3 regions of the Pseudarthrobacter sp. TAF60_1 genome follow, and region 3 is predicted to be linked to each of the others. Evidence: predicted binding sites of a transcription regulator. Region 3 holds the regulator's gene; each other region holds the start of a gene.
The links. The regulator Rex, encoded in region 3, represses fermentation and respiration genes when NADH is low (regulators of the CRP and FNR family bind a similar motif). The targets are predictions, from matches to a motif close to CTTGTGAANNNNTTCACAAG.
Positions count from the first base shown of each region.

Region 1 (5,505 bases), on a different contig from region 3:
GGCGGTAACTCCGTGGGAACGGACCGCGTCTTCCTCTCGCGGGACATGCCGGCCGTCGTTGAGCACCTGCACTACCGGGTGATTGACGTCAGTACCATCAAGGAGCTCTCCCGCCGGTGGTTCGCCAGGGCATACTTCCAGTCCCCCGCCAAGAAGGGCGGCCACCGCGCCCTCGGCGATATCAAGGATTCCATTGACGAGCTGCGCTACTACCGCGAGGCTGTCTTTGTGCCGGCTCCCGGACCGGACAGCGTGACAGCACGCGGCATTGCCCAGCGCGTTACTGGCGGAAACGACACCCCGGAACAGTAATCTGCGCCACGTTTCCGGGAATTTTCCGCGAAAACGGCAAAAGTGGCACAAGCACCGCCCAACAGCAGGTAAGCTATTTGAGTTGCCTTTCCAGAGGACCGGGTCACCGGAACAGCTGCAGGGCACATGGTGGGCTTAGCTCAGTTGGCAGAGCGCCTGGTTGTGGTCCAGGAGGTCGCGGGTTCAACCCCCGTAGCTCACCCTCACAGGGCGGCAGTAGAAGCCGCCAGTTTGGAGGCCGTACCGGATATCCGGTACGGCCTTCTTTTTTGCACAAATGCCGGCGACATGCCGCACGCACGAAGGGTCACCCGCCATGACAGTTCTGCCGATCACGATCTGGGGAGAACCGGTGCTTCACCGCCGCGCCGCCAAGGTGGAAGTGTTCGACGACGACCTGCGCACCCTGATTGCCGACATGTTCGAAACCAATGATGCGGCTAACGGCGTGGGCCTGGCGGCTCCGCAGGTTGGCGTGGGCAAGAGAATCTTCGTCTACAAGTTCGCCAACGAGGACGGCGCTCCCCCGGCCGGGGTACTGGTCAACCCCGTCCTGACGCTGTCCAAGGTTTCAGGCGCGCTGCCCGACCCCGACGAAGAGGAGGAAGGCTGCCTCTCATTCCCGGGTGGGCAGTTCCCGCTCAAGCGAGCGGAGTGGGCCCGGGTCCAGGGCTTCGACGGCCACGGTCAGCCGGTCGATTTCGAAGCGACCGGCTGGTTTGCGCGGGTGATCCAACACGAGTACGACCATCTGGACGGCAAGCTGTATGTCAACCGGCTACTGGACCGTTATTCACGGAAGGCCCTGAAACTGGCCAAAAAGAGCGGGTGGGGCGTTCCCGGGCTGACCTGGATGCCGGGCGTGGACCCGGACCCGTTCGGGCACTAAGGCTTCTGCCTAGGGTTACCTGGCAGTAATGGTGGGCTGATCCGGGCACGAGTCCAGGACCCGCTTCATGGCATCCTTCTCCGGCTGGGTGACCCACAGTCCGTAGGATGCCTTGACCGAGATCTGGCGGGCCACGTAGTGGCAGCGGATGTTCTTATTCTTTGGCAGCCAGGTGGCGGCGTCGCCGGCACTCTTCTGCTGGTTCGCGGGGCCGTCCGCGGCGATGAGGTTCAGCGGATCGTTGGCAAGGGATTGGCGCTGCTGCGGGGTTAGCCCCTGGGCGCCTTTCTGCCAGGCGTCCCCGAGGGCTACAACATGGTCAATCTGGATTTCCTTGCTGCTCTCCGGCCCGCGGCGGAATTCCACGGCCCTGCCCGTGTACGGCTCCACGATGGCGCCCGACGCTACCAGGCACTTGGACCCCTCCGTAAAGCCCACAGAAGCGAGGTCCCGCCGGAGAATGTCGTTGCGGGTGTCGCAGCCGTTCCGGTCAACATCCTGCCACGCCTGCCCGAACGCCTCCCGCTGGTACGTGTCCTTCGGCGCACGTCCCGTGACGGCCAGCCCCTCCAAGGCGGCCCGGGCACTCCCCTGCGGTACCGGGTAAACGGGCACCACCGGCTTCATCCAGGTCCCGTCGAACACTGGCGCCTCGCTTGGTCCGGCAACAGCGGGTTCAGCGGCTGCGAACTGGCCGGCCGTGAAAAACCACACGCCTGAAGCCAGCACTGACAGCGCCAACACCACCAGCAAGGCCCAAGCCTGTCTTGAGCGCCGGCGGGCACGGCGGTAGGCACTCCAACTGACCGTCACCTAAGGAGCTCTTCCGGATATGGTACGCACCAGAAGAGCCTAGGCCACCCCATTGACACGGGGACGGTTATCCACAGTGGGGAGGACCAGTGGCCGGAGCTATTGCTCCCGGACTACTCGTCGAAGATCTTCTTCGGCCAAGTGGAGGAGGCTTTCCAACTGCCGAACGCGGTCTTCGCCGACGTCGCCGGATGCCCGGGCGGCACGGGCCTGCTCAAGGAGCCTGACGGCCTCTTTGTGGTTGGCTTTGGCCACGTCAAGGGCGTGTTCAAGGGTGGTCTCGTGAAGAGTCTCGTTATCCATGGCACCAGTGTGGTCCCGATTCCCGGCTGATTCCAGCGAATCAGCCGGGATGTCGGAATCCTGCCCTGCCGCGGCCCTCAGTTAGACGGCGATTGCGGCCAACGCTGCAGCAGCTTCCTTCGCAGGGAAGGACGGCGGGTTGACTCCGGCCATCTCCTCCATGACCCGGACAACCTGGCAGCTGTAGCCGAACTCGTTGTCGTACCAGACATAGAGGATGACGTTCTTGTCATTGGAGATGGTGGCAAGGCCGTCCACGATGCCGGCGCGGCGGGAACCAACGAAGTCCGTTGACACCACCTCTGGGGAATCGATGTAGTCGATCTGCTTGCGCAGGTCCGAATGCAGGGACATCTGGCGCAGGTAATCGTTCACCTCATCCTTGGTGGTGCCGTTTTCCAGGCTCAGGTTCAGGATGGCCAGCGAGACGTCCGGCGTGGGGACGCGGATGGAGCTGCCGGAAAGTTTGCCCTGGAGTTCGGGCAGTGCCTTTGCTACTGCCGTGGCCGCACCGGTTTCGGTGATGACCATGTTCAGCGCGGCAGAACGGCCGCGGCGGTCGCCCTTGTGGAAGTTGTCGATCAGGTTCTGGTCGTTGGTGAAGGAGTGGACGGTTTCCACGTGCCCGTGGATCACGCCGAACTTGTCGTTGATGGCCTTCAGGACCGGAGTGATGGCGTTCGTGGTGCAGGAGGCCGCCGAGACGATCTGGTCAGTATCCTCGATGCTGCCGTGGTTGATGCCGTGCACGATGTTCTTCAGCGCGCCCTTGCCCGGAGCGGTGAGGAGCACGCGGGCAACGCCCTTGCTCTGCAGGTGCTGGGACAGGCCTTCGGCGTCGCGCCAGCGGCCGGTGTTGTCGACCACCAGGGCATCCTTGATGCCGTAGGCGGTGTAGTCGATCGTTGCCGGGTTGTCCGAGTAGATGACCTGGACCTGGACGCCGTTGGCGGTGATGGTGTTGGCTTCCTCGTCAACGCGGATGGTGCCCTCGAAGGAGCCGTGGACCGAGTCGCGGCGCAGCAGGCTGGCACGCTTGGTGAGGTCCTTGTCCGAGCCGCGGCGGACCACGATGGCGCGCAGGCGCAGGCCGTGCCCGCCGCCTGCCTTTTCGATCAGGAGGCGGGCCAGCAGGCGGCCGATCCGGCCAAAGCCGTACAGCACGACGTCGGTGCTGGTGCGGTCATCAGCGCCGCGCTTGCCAACAACATCGGCCAATTCGGCGCGGAGGAACTCTTCCAGGGAAGCGCCGTTGCCTTCGAGCTTGAACTTCTCGGTCAGCCGGGCCACATCGATGGCTGCCGCGCCGAGCTCCAGCTCGGCCAGGGCGTTCAGCAGCGGCGCGGTCTCTTCGAGCAGAAGCTCGGTGTTGCTCATGCGGCGGGCAAACCGGTGCGCTTTGAGGATGTTCATGGTGGACTTGTTGATCAGGCTGCGGCCGTGGATGCTGGTCACCACGTTGTTTTCGCGGTACAGCCGGCCAATCACCGGAATCATGGCCTCGGCGAGAGCCTCCCGGCCCATCCACGTATCAAGACAAGAATCTGACGTCTGGCTCACAGAACTACCTTCCTCGGTTCAGCCGCATACGTCCTCGTATGCGGTTGTCGGCCACCTGACGTTGTCCAGGGGCTCTGGCACCGGCGGGATTCTGTTCATCCCGGGTGCCGTGGAGAAGCGCAAAGAAAAACCACCGGCGCGAACGCAGACCCGGTGGTAGAACTTCTACGTTCGCTCTCTATTCTAGGCTGGGCGCCCGTGCCGGACAGCCGTGGAGGACGTGAAGTCACTCACATGCCATTCATGCAGATCTAGCGGGATGGGTTGACCGATACGCCGGGTTCTGTGCTCCCGCGCCGTTACCAGCACGGGAGTAGCGGCCATCCATCTACGAACGCCGTTGCCGACGCCCTCCAGCGGCCTACCCGGGCACTCGGGCGGGCTGCCCTCAAACGTGCCCTGTCTGGCCTTGCTCCGGGTGGGGTTTACCTAGCCTTCCCGGTCACCCGGGAAGCTGGTGGTCTCTTACACCACCGTTTCACCCTTACCTGCAGCCTTCCGAAAACGGAAAACACAGGCGGTCTGTTCTCTGTGGCACTGGCCTGCGGGTTACCCCGAGTGGGCGTTACCCACCACCCTGCCCTACGGAGCCCGGACGTTCCTCGAGCCACTTTCGTGACGCGCGGCCGCCTGGTCAACCCATCCGGAACCAAGTCTACCGGGGAAGGAGGCCCCGCCGTCGCCGGATCCTTTCCGCGGGCCTGGTGGGACAATTGAGGGAGGAACCGGCCGCTAGTGACGGCCCGGGACCGTCCAGACCGGGAAGTGATCATATGGACCTCACCGCCGTTGTTGTACTCCTCCTCGTCCTGCTTGTGGTGGTCATCCTCGCCAGGATGTCAGCCAGGATTGTGCGCCAATACGAGCAGGGTGTCCTGTTCCGGCTGGGCCGGGTGGCCGGTGTGCGGATGCCGGGACTGCGCTTCATCATTCCTGTGGTTGACAGGCTTCCGCTGGTCAGCCTGCGGATCGTGACCATGCCGATCCAGTCACAGGGCATCATCACCCAGGACAACGTCAGCGTGGACATCTCTGCGGTGGCCTACTACCGGGTCGTGGACGCCGTGAAGTCAGTAGTGGCCATCGAGAACGTCGCCGCGGCGATCAACCAGATCGCCCAGACCACCCTTCGGAAGGTAGTCGGCAGGCACAGCCTGGACCAGACGCTGTCCGAGACGGAGCGCATCAACAGTGACATCCGGGAGATCCTGGACGCGCTCACCCTCGCCTGGGGCGTGGAGGTGACCCTTGTCGAACTGAAGGATATCCAGCTCCCTGAGGGGATGAAACGGGCGATGGCGCGGCAGGCTGAGGCTGAGCGTGAGAAGAGGGCCAAGATCATCGCCGCCGAAGGCGAATCCATCGCGGCCACTGCCCTCGGGGACGCCTCGGACACCATGATGGCCCACCCGTTGGCTCTGCAGTTGCGGAACCTGCAGTCGCTCGTGGAAATCGGCGTGGACAAGAACACCACGGTGGTGTTCCCCGCCCCCTTGATGAGCACCATCGGCGAGCTCTCCGCATTCCTGGCACGCGAAAACCTCGCGGCGCAGGCCCACAATGCCGGGAACGCGGCCGCCACTCCCATCAAGGCTGCCTAAAGGCTGCGGATCTGATCCCCGCCCGAC
Region 1 is NZ_JBFRDI010000002.1:8,357-13,861, reverse strand. Features, by position in the region: gene orn (oligoribonuclease) at 1-312, shown strand, start outside; tRNA gene AB4Y73_RS02315 (tRNA-His) at 442-514, shown strand; gene def (peptide deformylase) at 629-1,201, shown strand; gene AB4Y73_RS02305 (HNH endonuclease family protein) at 1,217-2,014, opposite strand; gene AB4Y73_RS02300 (hypothetical protein) at 2,114-2,317, opposite strand; gene AB4Y73_RS02295 (glyceraldehyde-3-phosphate dehydrogenase) at 2,399-3,877, opposite strand; RNA gene rnpB (RNase P RNA component class A) at 4,134-4,519, opposite strand; gene AB4Y73_RS02285 (slipin family protein) at 4,651-5,478, shown strand.
Region 1: the regulator Rex is predicted to act here: its motif matches at 4,095-4,114, upstream of AB4Y73_RS02295 (glyceraldehyde-3-phosphate dehydrogenase).

Region 2 (5,505 bases), on a different contig from region 3:
CATCTCCGAGCCGGACGACATCTTCACGGCCATCGAGAACGGCGCGGACACCTTCGACTGCGTCTCCCCCACGCGTGTGGCCCGCAACTCGGCGTTCTACCACCCCACCGGCCGGTACAACCTCTCCGGCGCCAAGTACAAACGCGACTTCGGCCCGCTGCAGGAAGGCTGCGACTGCTACGCGTGCCTGAACTATTCGCGCGCCTACATCCACCACCTGTTCAAGGCCAAGGAAATGGTCTCCGCCACGCTGATCTCCATCCACAACGAGCGCTTTGTGGTGAAGATGGTGGACGATGCCCGGCTGGCCATCGAGGCCGGAACCTTCTTCGAGTTCAAGGCCGAGACCCTGGCACAGTACTATTCCTGAGCGCTGATCCCGGTTGCCTCCGCTATCCTGACCAAATGCTCATTGAGATCACGGCCGCAGCAGGCCCTGCCGAAGCCCTTGTCGTCCGTCCGTCCACCGGCGCGGGCCCGTTCCCGGGCGTCATCCTGTACATGGACGCCTTCGGTCTGCGTCCCCGCATCGAGGAGATGGCGCAGCGCGTCGCCGACTGGGGCTATGTGGTCCTGGCGCCGAATGTTTTCTACCGGGACGGGACGGCCGCAGAACTCGCGCCGAAAGTGGACATGACCACTCCGGAGGGCCGCAATGCTGCCGGCAAGGCAGCGTTCCCGCGGGTCGGGCACCTCACCACCGACAAGGCGCTGCCGGACATTGATGCCTGGGTTAAGGCGTTGACAGCGCTCGACGGCGTCGCGCCCGGTCCGATCGGGACGTTCGGCTACTGCATGGGTGCCCGGCTGGCGGTGCGCACCGCCACCTCCCACCCCGAGGTCGTTGCGGCGTGCGGCGGCTTCCACGGCGGCGGCCTCGCGACCGACGGCGCGGACAGCCCGCACCTGGGGCTCTCCAGCGCCACGGCTCAGTTCGTTTTCGGTCATGCCGACCATGACCAGAGCATGGATTCCGACGCCGTCGCGCGTCTGGGCGCCGCGCTGGACGCCGCCGGCCTCAAGGCTTCCAACGAGATCTTTGCCGGAGCGCCGCACGGCTACACCATGGCGGACACGTCCATGTTCCACGCCGAGGCCACAGAGCGGCACTTCACCGAACTCCGCGCCCTCCTCGACGGGACGCTGAAGGGCTGAGCCGGACTTCCGGAGACGGCTGCGCCACAAAGGGCTGCAGGCGGCTTAGGGGCGGTCAGCCGTCATCACCGCCTGATGCCGCACCCCATCGGTTGCTCCGTAACCGCCTTTTGAAGGCTCAGAACGGCGGTTACGGAGCAATGAATGCAGCTGGAAGGTACGACGACGGGCGGCAGCTACGTCGCGACGGTCCCGGCAGCCTTCGGCGCGCCGTAGCTCGGTTCGCGCTTCTTGATCCAGCCGATCACCAGGGACGTCACCGGGACGAACAGGAACTCCACGAGGGTCTTGTAGACAAAGCCCACCACGACGTAGTTCACGAACATACCGAAGTCCGTGATGCCGATGACGGAGGCGGCGATGCTGCAGAAGATCAAGGTGTCCACGAACTCGCCGGCGCCCGAGGAACCCATGAGCCGCGCCCACAGGGACTTCTCGCCGGTGCGGGCCTTCATCCTCACCAGGATCCAGGAGTTGATGGTCTGCCCGGCCAGGAACGCGAGCAGTGAGGCCAGCACAATCTGCGGGACCGGGCCGAGGGCACCCTCTAGGGCCGCCTGCTTGCTTGAGCCGAACTCGTCGTCGAAGCCGGGCAGGGCGATAATCACCCAGTAGCAGATCGAGGCGAACACGGAGAGGGCAAACGTGGTGAAAATGGCCTTGCGCGCCACTTTGAAGCCGTAGACCTCGCTGATCACATCGCCCAGGATGTAGGCCAGCGGGAAGAGGAAGAAGCCGCCGTCGGTGATGATCGGTCCGATCGCCACTCCCTTGGACGCGCCGATGTTGGACAGGATCAGCACCACGGCCATGAAGGCCAGCAAGATGCCGAAGTAGGGAGATCCGATGGAGGCGAATTTCGCGGCAGTGGGCGCCGGTTTGGCGATAGGTAAGGCCTCGGGGCCTGAGAAGGAGGGCATGGGGGTGTCCGTTCATAGTGGTTCGCTCGGTCTTCCGGCGCCATCCGAAGATTGGCCGCGGGACCGGCTGTATTAGCACTGTCACGCCATTCTCCCATCCAAAGCACCGCCGACCATTTTTGAACACGTTCAGTTCGGGCTACACTAGTTTCTGAACACGTTCAAAAAAGGGGAATCAGTGGCAGCCAAGAGCGAGCAGACCCGGCAACACCTGGCGGACGTCGCGTTGCGCATGTTCCGCGAGATTGGCTTTGAGAAGACCACCATGCGGGCCATCGCGGCGGAGGCCGGCGTCTCGGTGGGCAACGCGTACTACTACTTCGCCTCCAAGGACGATCTGGTCCAGGAGCTCTACGTCCAGGTGCAGGCCGAGCATGCGGCCAAGGCGAACGAGGCCCTCGAAGGCCTGACGGACCTGGCCAGCCGGCTGAAGGCCACGCTGCATGCCGGCCTGGACGTTATGGCGCCCTACCACCGCTTTGGCGCCGAGTTCGTGGCCACGGCCATCCGGCCGACGTCGCCAGTCAACCCCTTCGCGGGAGAGTCGACGGCGGCCCGCGAAGCATCGCTGGGAATCTTCCGTGCAGCGGTGGAGGGTGCCCGCCCGCCGGCGCCGAAGAAGCTCCGCGCGGATCTGCCCGACCTGCTGTGGCTGGGCTACATGGGCATCGCCCTGTTCTGGGTGTACGACACCTCGCAGGGCCAGCGCCGGACCAGGAAATTGGTGGACGGAGCCGTCCCCCTGATCGCCCGGGGACTTTCGCTCGCCAAGATTCCGGGCGTCAACAAGGTACTGGACGATGTCCTCAGCCTGAGTCGCAGCATCCGCGACTGAACACAGTGGAGGAACAAATGGGGGAACAAATGACCAAGACCAACACCGTGGTGCTCGCCGGAGCCTCAGGCTTCATCGGCAGGTATCTCCGGGACCGCTTCGAGCGGGACGGCTGGACGGTGCGCACCATCGGGCGCGGCGTCGTCGCAGAGTCGGCGGCCGCCGCAGGCTGGAACGACGACGGCGCCATCGCCCGTGTGCTGGACGGCGCCGATCTTCTGGTGAACCTCGCCGGACGGTCGGTCCACTGCCGCTACAACGCGCGGAACAAGGCGGCAATCCTCGATTCCCGCGTCGCCACCACCGCGGCGCTTGGCCGGGCGCTGGCACTGTGCCAGGCGCCGCCGTCGTGCTGGATCAACGCCAGCACCGGCACCATCTACCGGCACGCGCACGACCGGCCCCAAACAGAGTCGTCCGGCGAACTCGGCAGCGGCTTTTCCGTGGACGTGGCGCGCGCCTGGGAGGCCGCCCTGGCCGGAGCGGACACACCAGGCACGCGGAAGATTCCGCTGCGGATCGCCATCGTCCTGGGCCCGGGCGGCGGTGCGCTGCGGCCCTTCGCGATGCTGGCCCGCCTCGGCCTCGGCGGGCACATGGGTCCCGGCAACCAGAAGTTCAGCTGGATCCACATGGAAGACCTGTACCGCGCCGTCCGTTTCCTGCACGCTCGAACCGACATTTCCGGCCCGGTGAACGTCGCGTCTCCTGATGTTGTGGATAACCGTGACCTGATGCGCCTGGTCCGGCGGGCCTATGGAGCCAGGCTGGGCATCCCCACGCCGGCGTGGCTGCTCCGTCTGGGGGCAGTCCTGATCCGCACCGAAACCGAACTGGTGCTGAAGAGCCGGTGGGTACAGCCGCAAAAGCTGATCGACGCCGGGTTCATCTTTCGGCAGCCCGAGTTGGGACGCGCGCTGCTCACGATCGCCAAGGGAAAACCATGAACCTCGTGACGTTCGGCCCCGGCAACCGCCCGGCGAAAGCCATAGCGAAAGCCTCGTGCGGAAGTTAGAGTGGGAACCGGTCCGGTAGTTGAGTCGACGGACCAGAGCTGGAAGGGAGGTGTTTTTGATGATTGCCATTGCCGTGCGCCCTCGGCGCCTCAAGACCATCAAATTAACCACCCCCGTCTCCAGCTTCCGTACCGCGTAGGCACTGCCCGCGGAATGCCGCACCCTCGGGCCACTGCCCGGGAGTGCCCGGTGCAAGGGGGCTTTTTCCCGAGGTATCACAGTGAAAAATTCTTCAGGCCCCGGCCTGGCCAGTCTTGTTACGCCCACGTCCTGCAGCGCCGGCCCAACCCTTTATGGCTACAACGCAGTGGTCGCACGGCACTTCAACGAAAACCCCTCACCTGCCAGTAGCGCAGACAAACCCTGCGAGCCCGGCCGGGTGGTGCGCGTTGACCGCAGCCTGGTTCTGGTGGCTGTGGGCGTGGAGCTCCTGCACCTTCCCTACCCGCTTGATGCCGGCGTGCCGGTTACAGGCGACTGGGTTTGGATCGGACCCAACCGCGCGGGTGACCGCCAGATTCTCGCTGTACTGCCCCGGCGTTCCGAGCTCAGCCGGAAGCGGGCGTTCGAGGACTCCTCCGCCGCCCAGGTCCTGGCGGCCAACATGGACATGATCGGCGTCGTGGTTCCGGTTGACCGGCCGCTCACGCATAACCGGCTCGAACGGACGCTCGTCGCCGCCTGGGATTCCGGCGCCGTTCCGCTGGTGATTATCACCAAGGCGGACCTGGCACACGTGGCAGACGACGTCGTCGGGAAGGTCATCCTGCAGGCTGCAGGTGTTGACGTGGTCACCACGTCCGCCGAGAACGGGGACGGGATCGATAACCTGCTGGCACATCTGCCGCCGCGCAGCACCCTTGTCCTGCTGGGGCCCTCCGGCGCAGGTAAATCCACCCTGATCAACGCCCTGGTTGGCCATAACGTGCAGCACACAGGCGACGTCCGCTCCGGTGACTTCAGGGGGGCAAGCACACCACCACCTCACGGGAGCTTGTGCCGCTGGCGGACGGCACTGTCCTCATGGACACGCCCGGCGTCCGCGGGTTCGGGCTGTTCGACGCCGACGACGGGATGGAGCAGATGTTCGGGGATGTGGAGGAACTCGCCGGCCTCTGCCGGTTTTCCGATTGCGCTCATCAGCAGGAACCCGGCTGCGCCGTGCAGGCGGCCCTCTCGGACGACACGCTCGAGGACCGGCGCTGGAACAACTACCGGAAACTCCAACGCGAACTGGCCGCGCTGGCCCGCCGCAAGGACGCCGCAGCCAGCCGCGCCTACCACCGGGAGCGGCACCAAAAAGTGGTCGGCGGCGGGAAATCCCCGCGTTCTGCAGAACGTGCCAGATCAGGGCGGGAGGAGGAACAGCGGTCAAGACGGAAGCGGCACTGAGCCAACCGGCGCCGGATGGCAGGATGGAACCATGACTTTTGCTTCAACTGCCGCCCAGTCCCCCGCCGTTGCTCCCGCCGTCGTCCTGACGATCGCGGGTTCCGAAGCCACGGGCGGGGCCGGCGCCCAGGCAGACCTGAAGACGTTCCAGGAACTTGGCGTCTTTGGCATCGCCAACCTGACCTGC
Region 2 is NZ_JBFRDI010000008.1:183,877-189,381, reverse strand. Features, by position in the region: gene tgt (tRNA guanosine(34) transglycosylase Tgt) at 1-370, shown strand, start outside; gene AB4Y73_RS11650 (dienelactone hydrolase family protein) at 406-1,155, shown strand; gene AB4Y73_RS11645 (queuosine precursor transporter) at 1,332-2,075, opposite strand; gene AB4Y73_RS11640 (TetR/AcrR family transcriptional regulator) at 2,254-2,910, shown strand; gene AB4Y73_RS11635 (TIGR01777 family oxidoreductase) at 2,940-3,857, shown strand; partial or broken gene rsgA (ribosome small subunit-dependent GTPase A) at 4,147-5,318, shown strand; gene AB4Y73_RS11625 (hydroxymethylpyrimidine/phosphomethylpyrimidine kinase) at 5,350-5,505, shown strand, end outside.
Region 2: the regulator Rex is predicted to act here: its motif matches at 2,224-2,243, upstream of AB4Y73_RS11645 (queuosine precursor transporter).

Region 3 (5,505 bases):
AGCGGCGATGCGGCGAGATAGACAATACGGGCACCCTGGGCCGCGCGGTCCGCGAAGTGCGCAGCAAGGGTCTGCGCCATCTCCCGGCCCAGCTCGGAGAGGTGGAATTCGGGCAGCCGTCCGTACAGAACGCCGTCGGGATTATGGACCTCGCCGTGGCGGAGCAGATGGACAGTGGCTTGGGGCATGTGTACCAGTTTCTCAAAGATGGCGTGCGATCCGAAATCTTCTACATTGCGTAGAACTGAAACTCTGGGAAAAAAGTTCCTGAACATGGAACAAAACATGCAAATGCATGCTTATAGTAGGTGCAGCGGATAGTTGAGAGTTCAACCGATCAGCCTATCCGGAAGTACCACCCGACAAACCCAAGGAGAAACACCATGACTCTTCCCGCAGACGTCACCACCGGCACCTGGACCCTCGACAACTCACACAGCGAAATCGGTTTCACCGTCCGCCACGCAGGCATCAGCAAGGTCCGCGGCCAGTTCAAGGATGCAGCAGCAACCCTGGACCTCGCCGAAAACGTGGCCGATTCCAAGATCAACGCCACCATCCAGGCCGCCAGCTTTGACTCCGGCGACGCCAACCGCGACGGCCACGTCCGCGGCGAAGACTTCTTCGACGTCGAGAAGTTCCCGGAAATCTCCTTCGTCTCCAACGGCCTGGTGAACGCTGGCGACAACTACGAGCTGACCGGCGATCTCACCATCAAGGGCGTTACCCGTCCGGTCACCCTGGAGACCGAGTTCAACGGCGTTGCCGTTGACCCGTTCGGCATGACCCGCGCCGGCGTTTCCGCCGAAACCACCATCAGCCGCAAGGACTTCGGCCTGACCTGGAACGCAGTGCTCGACGCCGGCGGCGTGCTGGTCAGCGACAAGGTTGCCATCAACCTGGAGCTGGCCTTCATCGCCCCCGCGGCATAATCCTTCGCACACTGAGCCCGGCCGCCGGATCCCCCAAGGGGTCTGCGGCCGGGCTCAATACTTTAACCCCGGCCGTTCCCCTCCAGTTCGCCTCGAATCTCCTCGTTAACCGGGAATACGCCGTCTACAGTGAGAGCCATGACCAACCCTAGTGAAGACCCGCAGCCCCAGCAGCCCGGCGGACGGCAGTTCCAGATGCCTACCGATGGTCCCCGCAGCTTCAACGACGTCATGCCCAAGGGCGGTCTTTCCGGCATGTTCAGCGTGACGGGACTGCCCACCGAGCTCAAGGTCTCCTACTGGATCTGGCTCGTCGGCGGCATGCTCGGTGTCTTCGGTAGCTTCTTCGGCCTCCTTGCCACCCTGGCCCTGTTCACCGTCGCCCCGGGGTTGGCTGCTTTGCTGCTCCTTCTGGTTCTGGTGGCACTCGCCCTGGCCGTCGCCCAGATTGTCCTCGCCATGAAGATGAAGGAAGGCAAGGAGTGGGCCCGCCTGGCGCTCACCATCGTCGCCGGCGTCTCACTGGTCCTGGCGTTCCTCAGCGGCAGTGTGGGTGAAGGCATCGGCAACAACTGGCTCGGATTCCTGATCAGTGCCGCAGCAACGGTCCTCATGTGGCTACCTAACTCGCAGGCCTGGTTCACGGCCGTCAAGGGCCGCGCTTAGGCGGTCCGTTTCGCGCCGGCCTGGACTACCTGATTGACGCCGTTCAGGCCGGTTCCGCTACTCGGTTGGGGCATCCGGGCTCAGCCGGGAATACCTCTTTGGAATGACCCTCCGTGGCGCGGCCGGAGGGTACGGTTGAACTAAGCCGTACTGGGGGCAGGGCCAGTGGACTGCACCCAGCAGCCGAACTGACTTCCAACCTGCAAAGGACCGCTCATGAGCACGCCAGTCCCGCCTCCCGTCCCGAACGAGCCTGAGCCCGGCAACCAGCCGCCGGCACCCCGCTACGGTGAGAACAGCCCACAGCCCGGGCAGAACGCACCACAGTACGGCCAAAACGCACCGGAGTACGGGCAGAACGCTCCCGCCGCCCCGCAATACGGGCAGAACGCCCCGCAATACGGGCAGAACGCTCCACAGTACGGTCAGAACGCACCCGCTGCCCCGCAGTACGGGCAGAACCCACCGCAGTTCGGCCAGCCCACTCCCCCGGCTTATGGCCAGCAGCCGTACAGCCAGTCCCCCTACGCCCAGTACCCTTCGGAAAAGCCGCAGGCCACCGGGCCGGGCGGCGTTCCCCAGCTGGTCAACATCTCCTTCTGGCTCCTGATCGCCGCCGCTGCGGTGTTTGTCATTTCCATGCTCATGGGCATCACGATGCTCGATGACCCGCAGATGCGCCGTGCCTTCGATGACGCGATGCGCAGCAGCGGCGCCACCGGCACCGAGTTCAACTTCAATGATTTCAAGGGCGTTCTCGCCGGAATGCTGGTGGTCATCGCCATCGTGGGTGCCGGCCTGTACCTGCTGGTGGCCTTTTTCATCCGCAAGGGTAAGAACTGGGCAAGGATTCTCGGCACCGTATTCGCGGCTCTGTCTGTCTTCGGACTGTTCCAGGTACCCAACATCGGCACCTTGGGAACGCTCGCGGGCATTGCGGCGATCGTGCTCCTCTACCTGCCAGCCGCCGCTCCTTACTTCCGCAAGCAGCAGCCGTTCGCCAACCCCTACACCACGCCAGGAAACCCTTACGGGCAGTAGGGTTCCACGCAGTACCCCACACCTCAACGGGCGTGGACCTCACCGGCCGCCGAACGACAACCTAGGCGGTCTGGTCCGGGGTCTGCGCCCGTTGCGCGTGGTAGGCCAGGATCTGCAGTTCGGTGGCCATGTCCACCTTCCGGAGGTTGACGTCGTCGGGGACCTGGAGCATGACGGGAGCAAAGCTCAGGATGCTGTGGACTCCAGCTGCCACCACGCGGTCGCAGACCGCCTGCGCAACCGCCGCCGGCAGCGCCAGGACCACCATGTTGGCTCCAGTTCGGTGGAGCACTGTTTCCAGGTCCGCGACATCGCTGACACGCAGCCAGCCCACTTCGTTCCCCACCACGAGCTGATCGGCGTCGAAAATTGCCACCACGTCGAAGCCTCGGGATTCAAAGCCGCCGTAGCGGGCCAAGGCCTTACCCAGGTTGCCGGCGCCCACAATGGCAACTTTCCAATCGTGGGTCAGCCCGAGCGCCGCGGAAATATGGCGGCTGAGGTACTGCACTTCGTAGCCGACGCCGCGCGTCCCGTAGGAGCCCACGTAGGACAGGTCTTTGCGGAGGGTTGAGGAGCTCACGCCAGACGCTTCCGCCAGGGACTCCGAGGAGACGCGCTCCACGCCGTCGGCGAGCAAGGTGTTCAGGGCGCGCAGATAGATGGTCAGTCTCGCCACTGCAGCGGGCGGAATCTGTTTGGCGATCTCCCCCGTCGGCGCCGCCGATGTACCGTCTACGGCCCGGGGAGATGAATCCAGCGAACTCACTTGCCCCTCCATTGCCTCGCGTTGTGACTCCACTCTAGATCCCCGTCGCCGCTGTCAACAAAAGCCGGCGTCATGCTGTGCAATCGGTTGCCTAATCGTGCAGGAGCCGTTGAAGGACGCGTTCCAAGCGAGTTTCGTCGATCTTCCAGAAGTCGCGCTGCACTCCATTCACCAGCACCACCGGGATTTCCTCGGCGTACCGCTCACGCAGTTCGGGCAGTTCGTCAACCTGCTGTTCCGTCCACCCAAGCCCCAGTGCGGAGGTAACGCGTTCGACGGCGTCGCGCGCGTCTTCGCAAAGGTGACAGTCTGCTTTGGTGATGAGGACTACCTCCGGGTTGGCCATGCTTTAACCGTATCGCCCTTGGGGGCGTATAGCGGCGCACGGTGTCCGCCAACGCCTCGTCGGGAATCCGCGCGGCCGGCCATTGACTAGACTCGTGGACATGCCCGAGGAGAAGTACGTCGCTGTTGTCACCCAGCCGGATGCGGTGATGCAGACCAGCGAAGCGGCCTTCTTCGACGTCGACAACACCCTCATGAAGGGTGCCAGCCTCTTTCACGTCGCCCGAAAGATGCACCAGCGCGGCGCTTTTACCCTGGCGCAGGCAGCCGGCTTCGCCTGGAAGCAGTTCAAATTCGTGGCGCGCGGAGAGAACATGGACGATGTCCATGCGGTCCGCGATTCAGCCCTCACCCTCGCGGCGGGCATCACGGTGGATGACATCAAGGCACTGGGCGAAGAAGTGTACGACGAAATGATCGCCTCCAGGATCTGGCCCGGAGCGAAAGCTTTGGCGGAGCAGCACCTTCGCGTGGGACGGCGCGTCTGGCTGGTCACGGCCACGCCCATCGAAGTTGCCACCGTCATCTCCACCCGTCTGGGCCTCACTGGGGCACTTGGCACTGTTGGCGAAGTAGCCGACGGCATGTACACCGGCCGGCTGGTGGGTGACATCCTGCACGGCTCGGCCAAGGCTGTAGCAGTCCAGGAGCTGGCCGACGCGGAAGGGCTGGACCTCAAGCGGTGCTGGGCCTACAGCGATTCCTACAACGACATCCCGCTGCTGACGCTCGTCGGGCACCCCGTGGCCATCAACCCCGATTCCAGGCTGCGCGGCCACGCCCGCGACCACAACTGGCCGGTCTACGATTTCCGCTCCGGCCGGCGCGCCGCCACCCTTGGCCTGAAGGCGGCAACAGCGGGGGGCGTGGTCTACGGGCTCTGGAAAGGCTTCGCCCGCATCCGCGGGCCCCGCATGTAACTGCTGGAACGACAAAAATGCCCGCTGCCGGAAGGGCAACGGGCATTTTTCACGCTTGTCGAAGTATCTCTACTTCTTATTGCGGCGCTGGTGACGGGTCTTGCGAAGCAGCTTGCGGTGCTTCTTCTTGGCCATACGCTTGCGACGCTTCTTAATAACTGAACCCACGAAAGTTCCTCACAAACTAGATGTAGTACCTGTCTGATGGAAAAGGTCCGTGGACAGAGCTACAGACAAAAACAACTGACAGATTCTTACAATGACGTAAAACGTTCCTTAACAGGGTACCGCTTCTTTGCGGCGGCCACTGACCGTAGCCGTCCCATAGGCCGTAACAGTGCTCAGGCCGTTTCGGTGTGCCCGTCCACTACAGCGCCCTTAAGATACTGCTCGACGGCGCTTTCCGGCACCCGGTACGACCGGCCGAAACGCACCGCGGGCATTTCGCCGGAATGGACCAGGCGGTAGACGGTCATTTTGGAGACGCGCATGACCTCGGCCACCTCGGCCACGGTCAGGAACTTCGCGTTCGAGAAGTTCTGTTCTGCGGACATTTCCCTATTCCTTTGCTGACGGATGACGGCTAACCCCAGCTGTGTTCCATTGCGGTGTGCCGATGCTGAGCCATCCACCAACCATGTGATAGATACTCTAGAGGTTCATGGGGCTGTAGTGAAAGTCATCCGGAGTAATCACTATGCAATACGGCGTTTCCGGGCAGACGCCGCGAGCTGGTCGAGCACCGAAACTGTAACGTCCCACTCCATGCACGCGTCTGTCACGCTCTGCCCGTACACCAGCTCGGACGTGCCCGCGGCGTGCTCGGCAACAT
Region 3 is NZ_JBFRDI010000001.1:438,971-444,475, forward strand. Features, by position in the region: gene AB4Y73_RS02170 (histidine phosphatase family protein) at 1-188, opposite strand, end outside; gene AB4Y73_RS02175 (YceI family protein) at 384-932, shown strand; gene AB4Y73_RS02180 (hypothetical protein) at 1,071-1,598, shown strand; gene AB4Y73_RS02185 (hypothetical protein) at 1,815-2,639, shown strand; gene AB4Y73_RS02190 (redox-sensing transcriptional repressor Rex) at 2,701-3,408, opposite strand; gene AB4Y73_RS02195 (glutaredoxin family protein) at 3,500-3,754, opposite strand; gene AB4Y73_RS02200 (HAD family hydrolase) at 3,855-4,673, shown strand; gene AB4Y73_RS02205 (30S ribosomal protein bS22) at 4,743-4,841, opposite strand; gene AB4Y73_RS02210 (helix-turn-helix domain-containing protein) at 5,015-5,227, opposite strand; gene AB4Y73_RS02215 (3-deoxy-7-phosphoheptulonate synthase) at 5,369-5,505, opposite strand, start outside.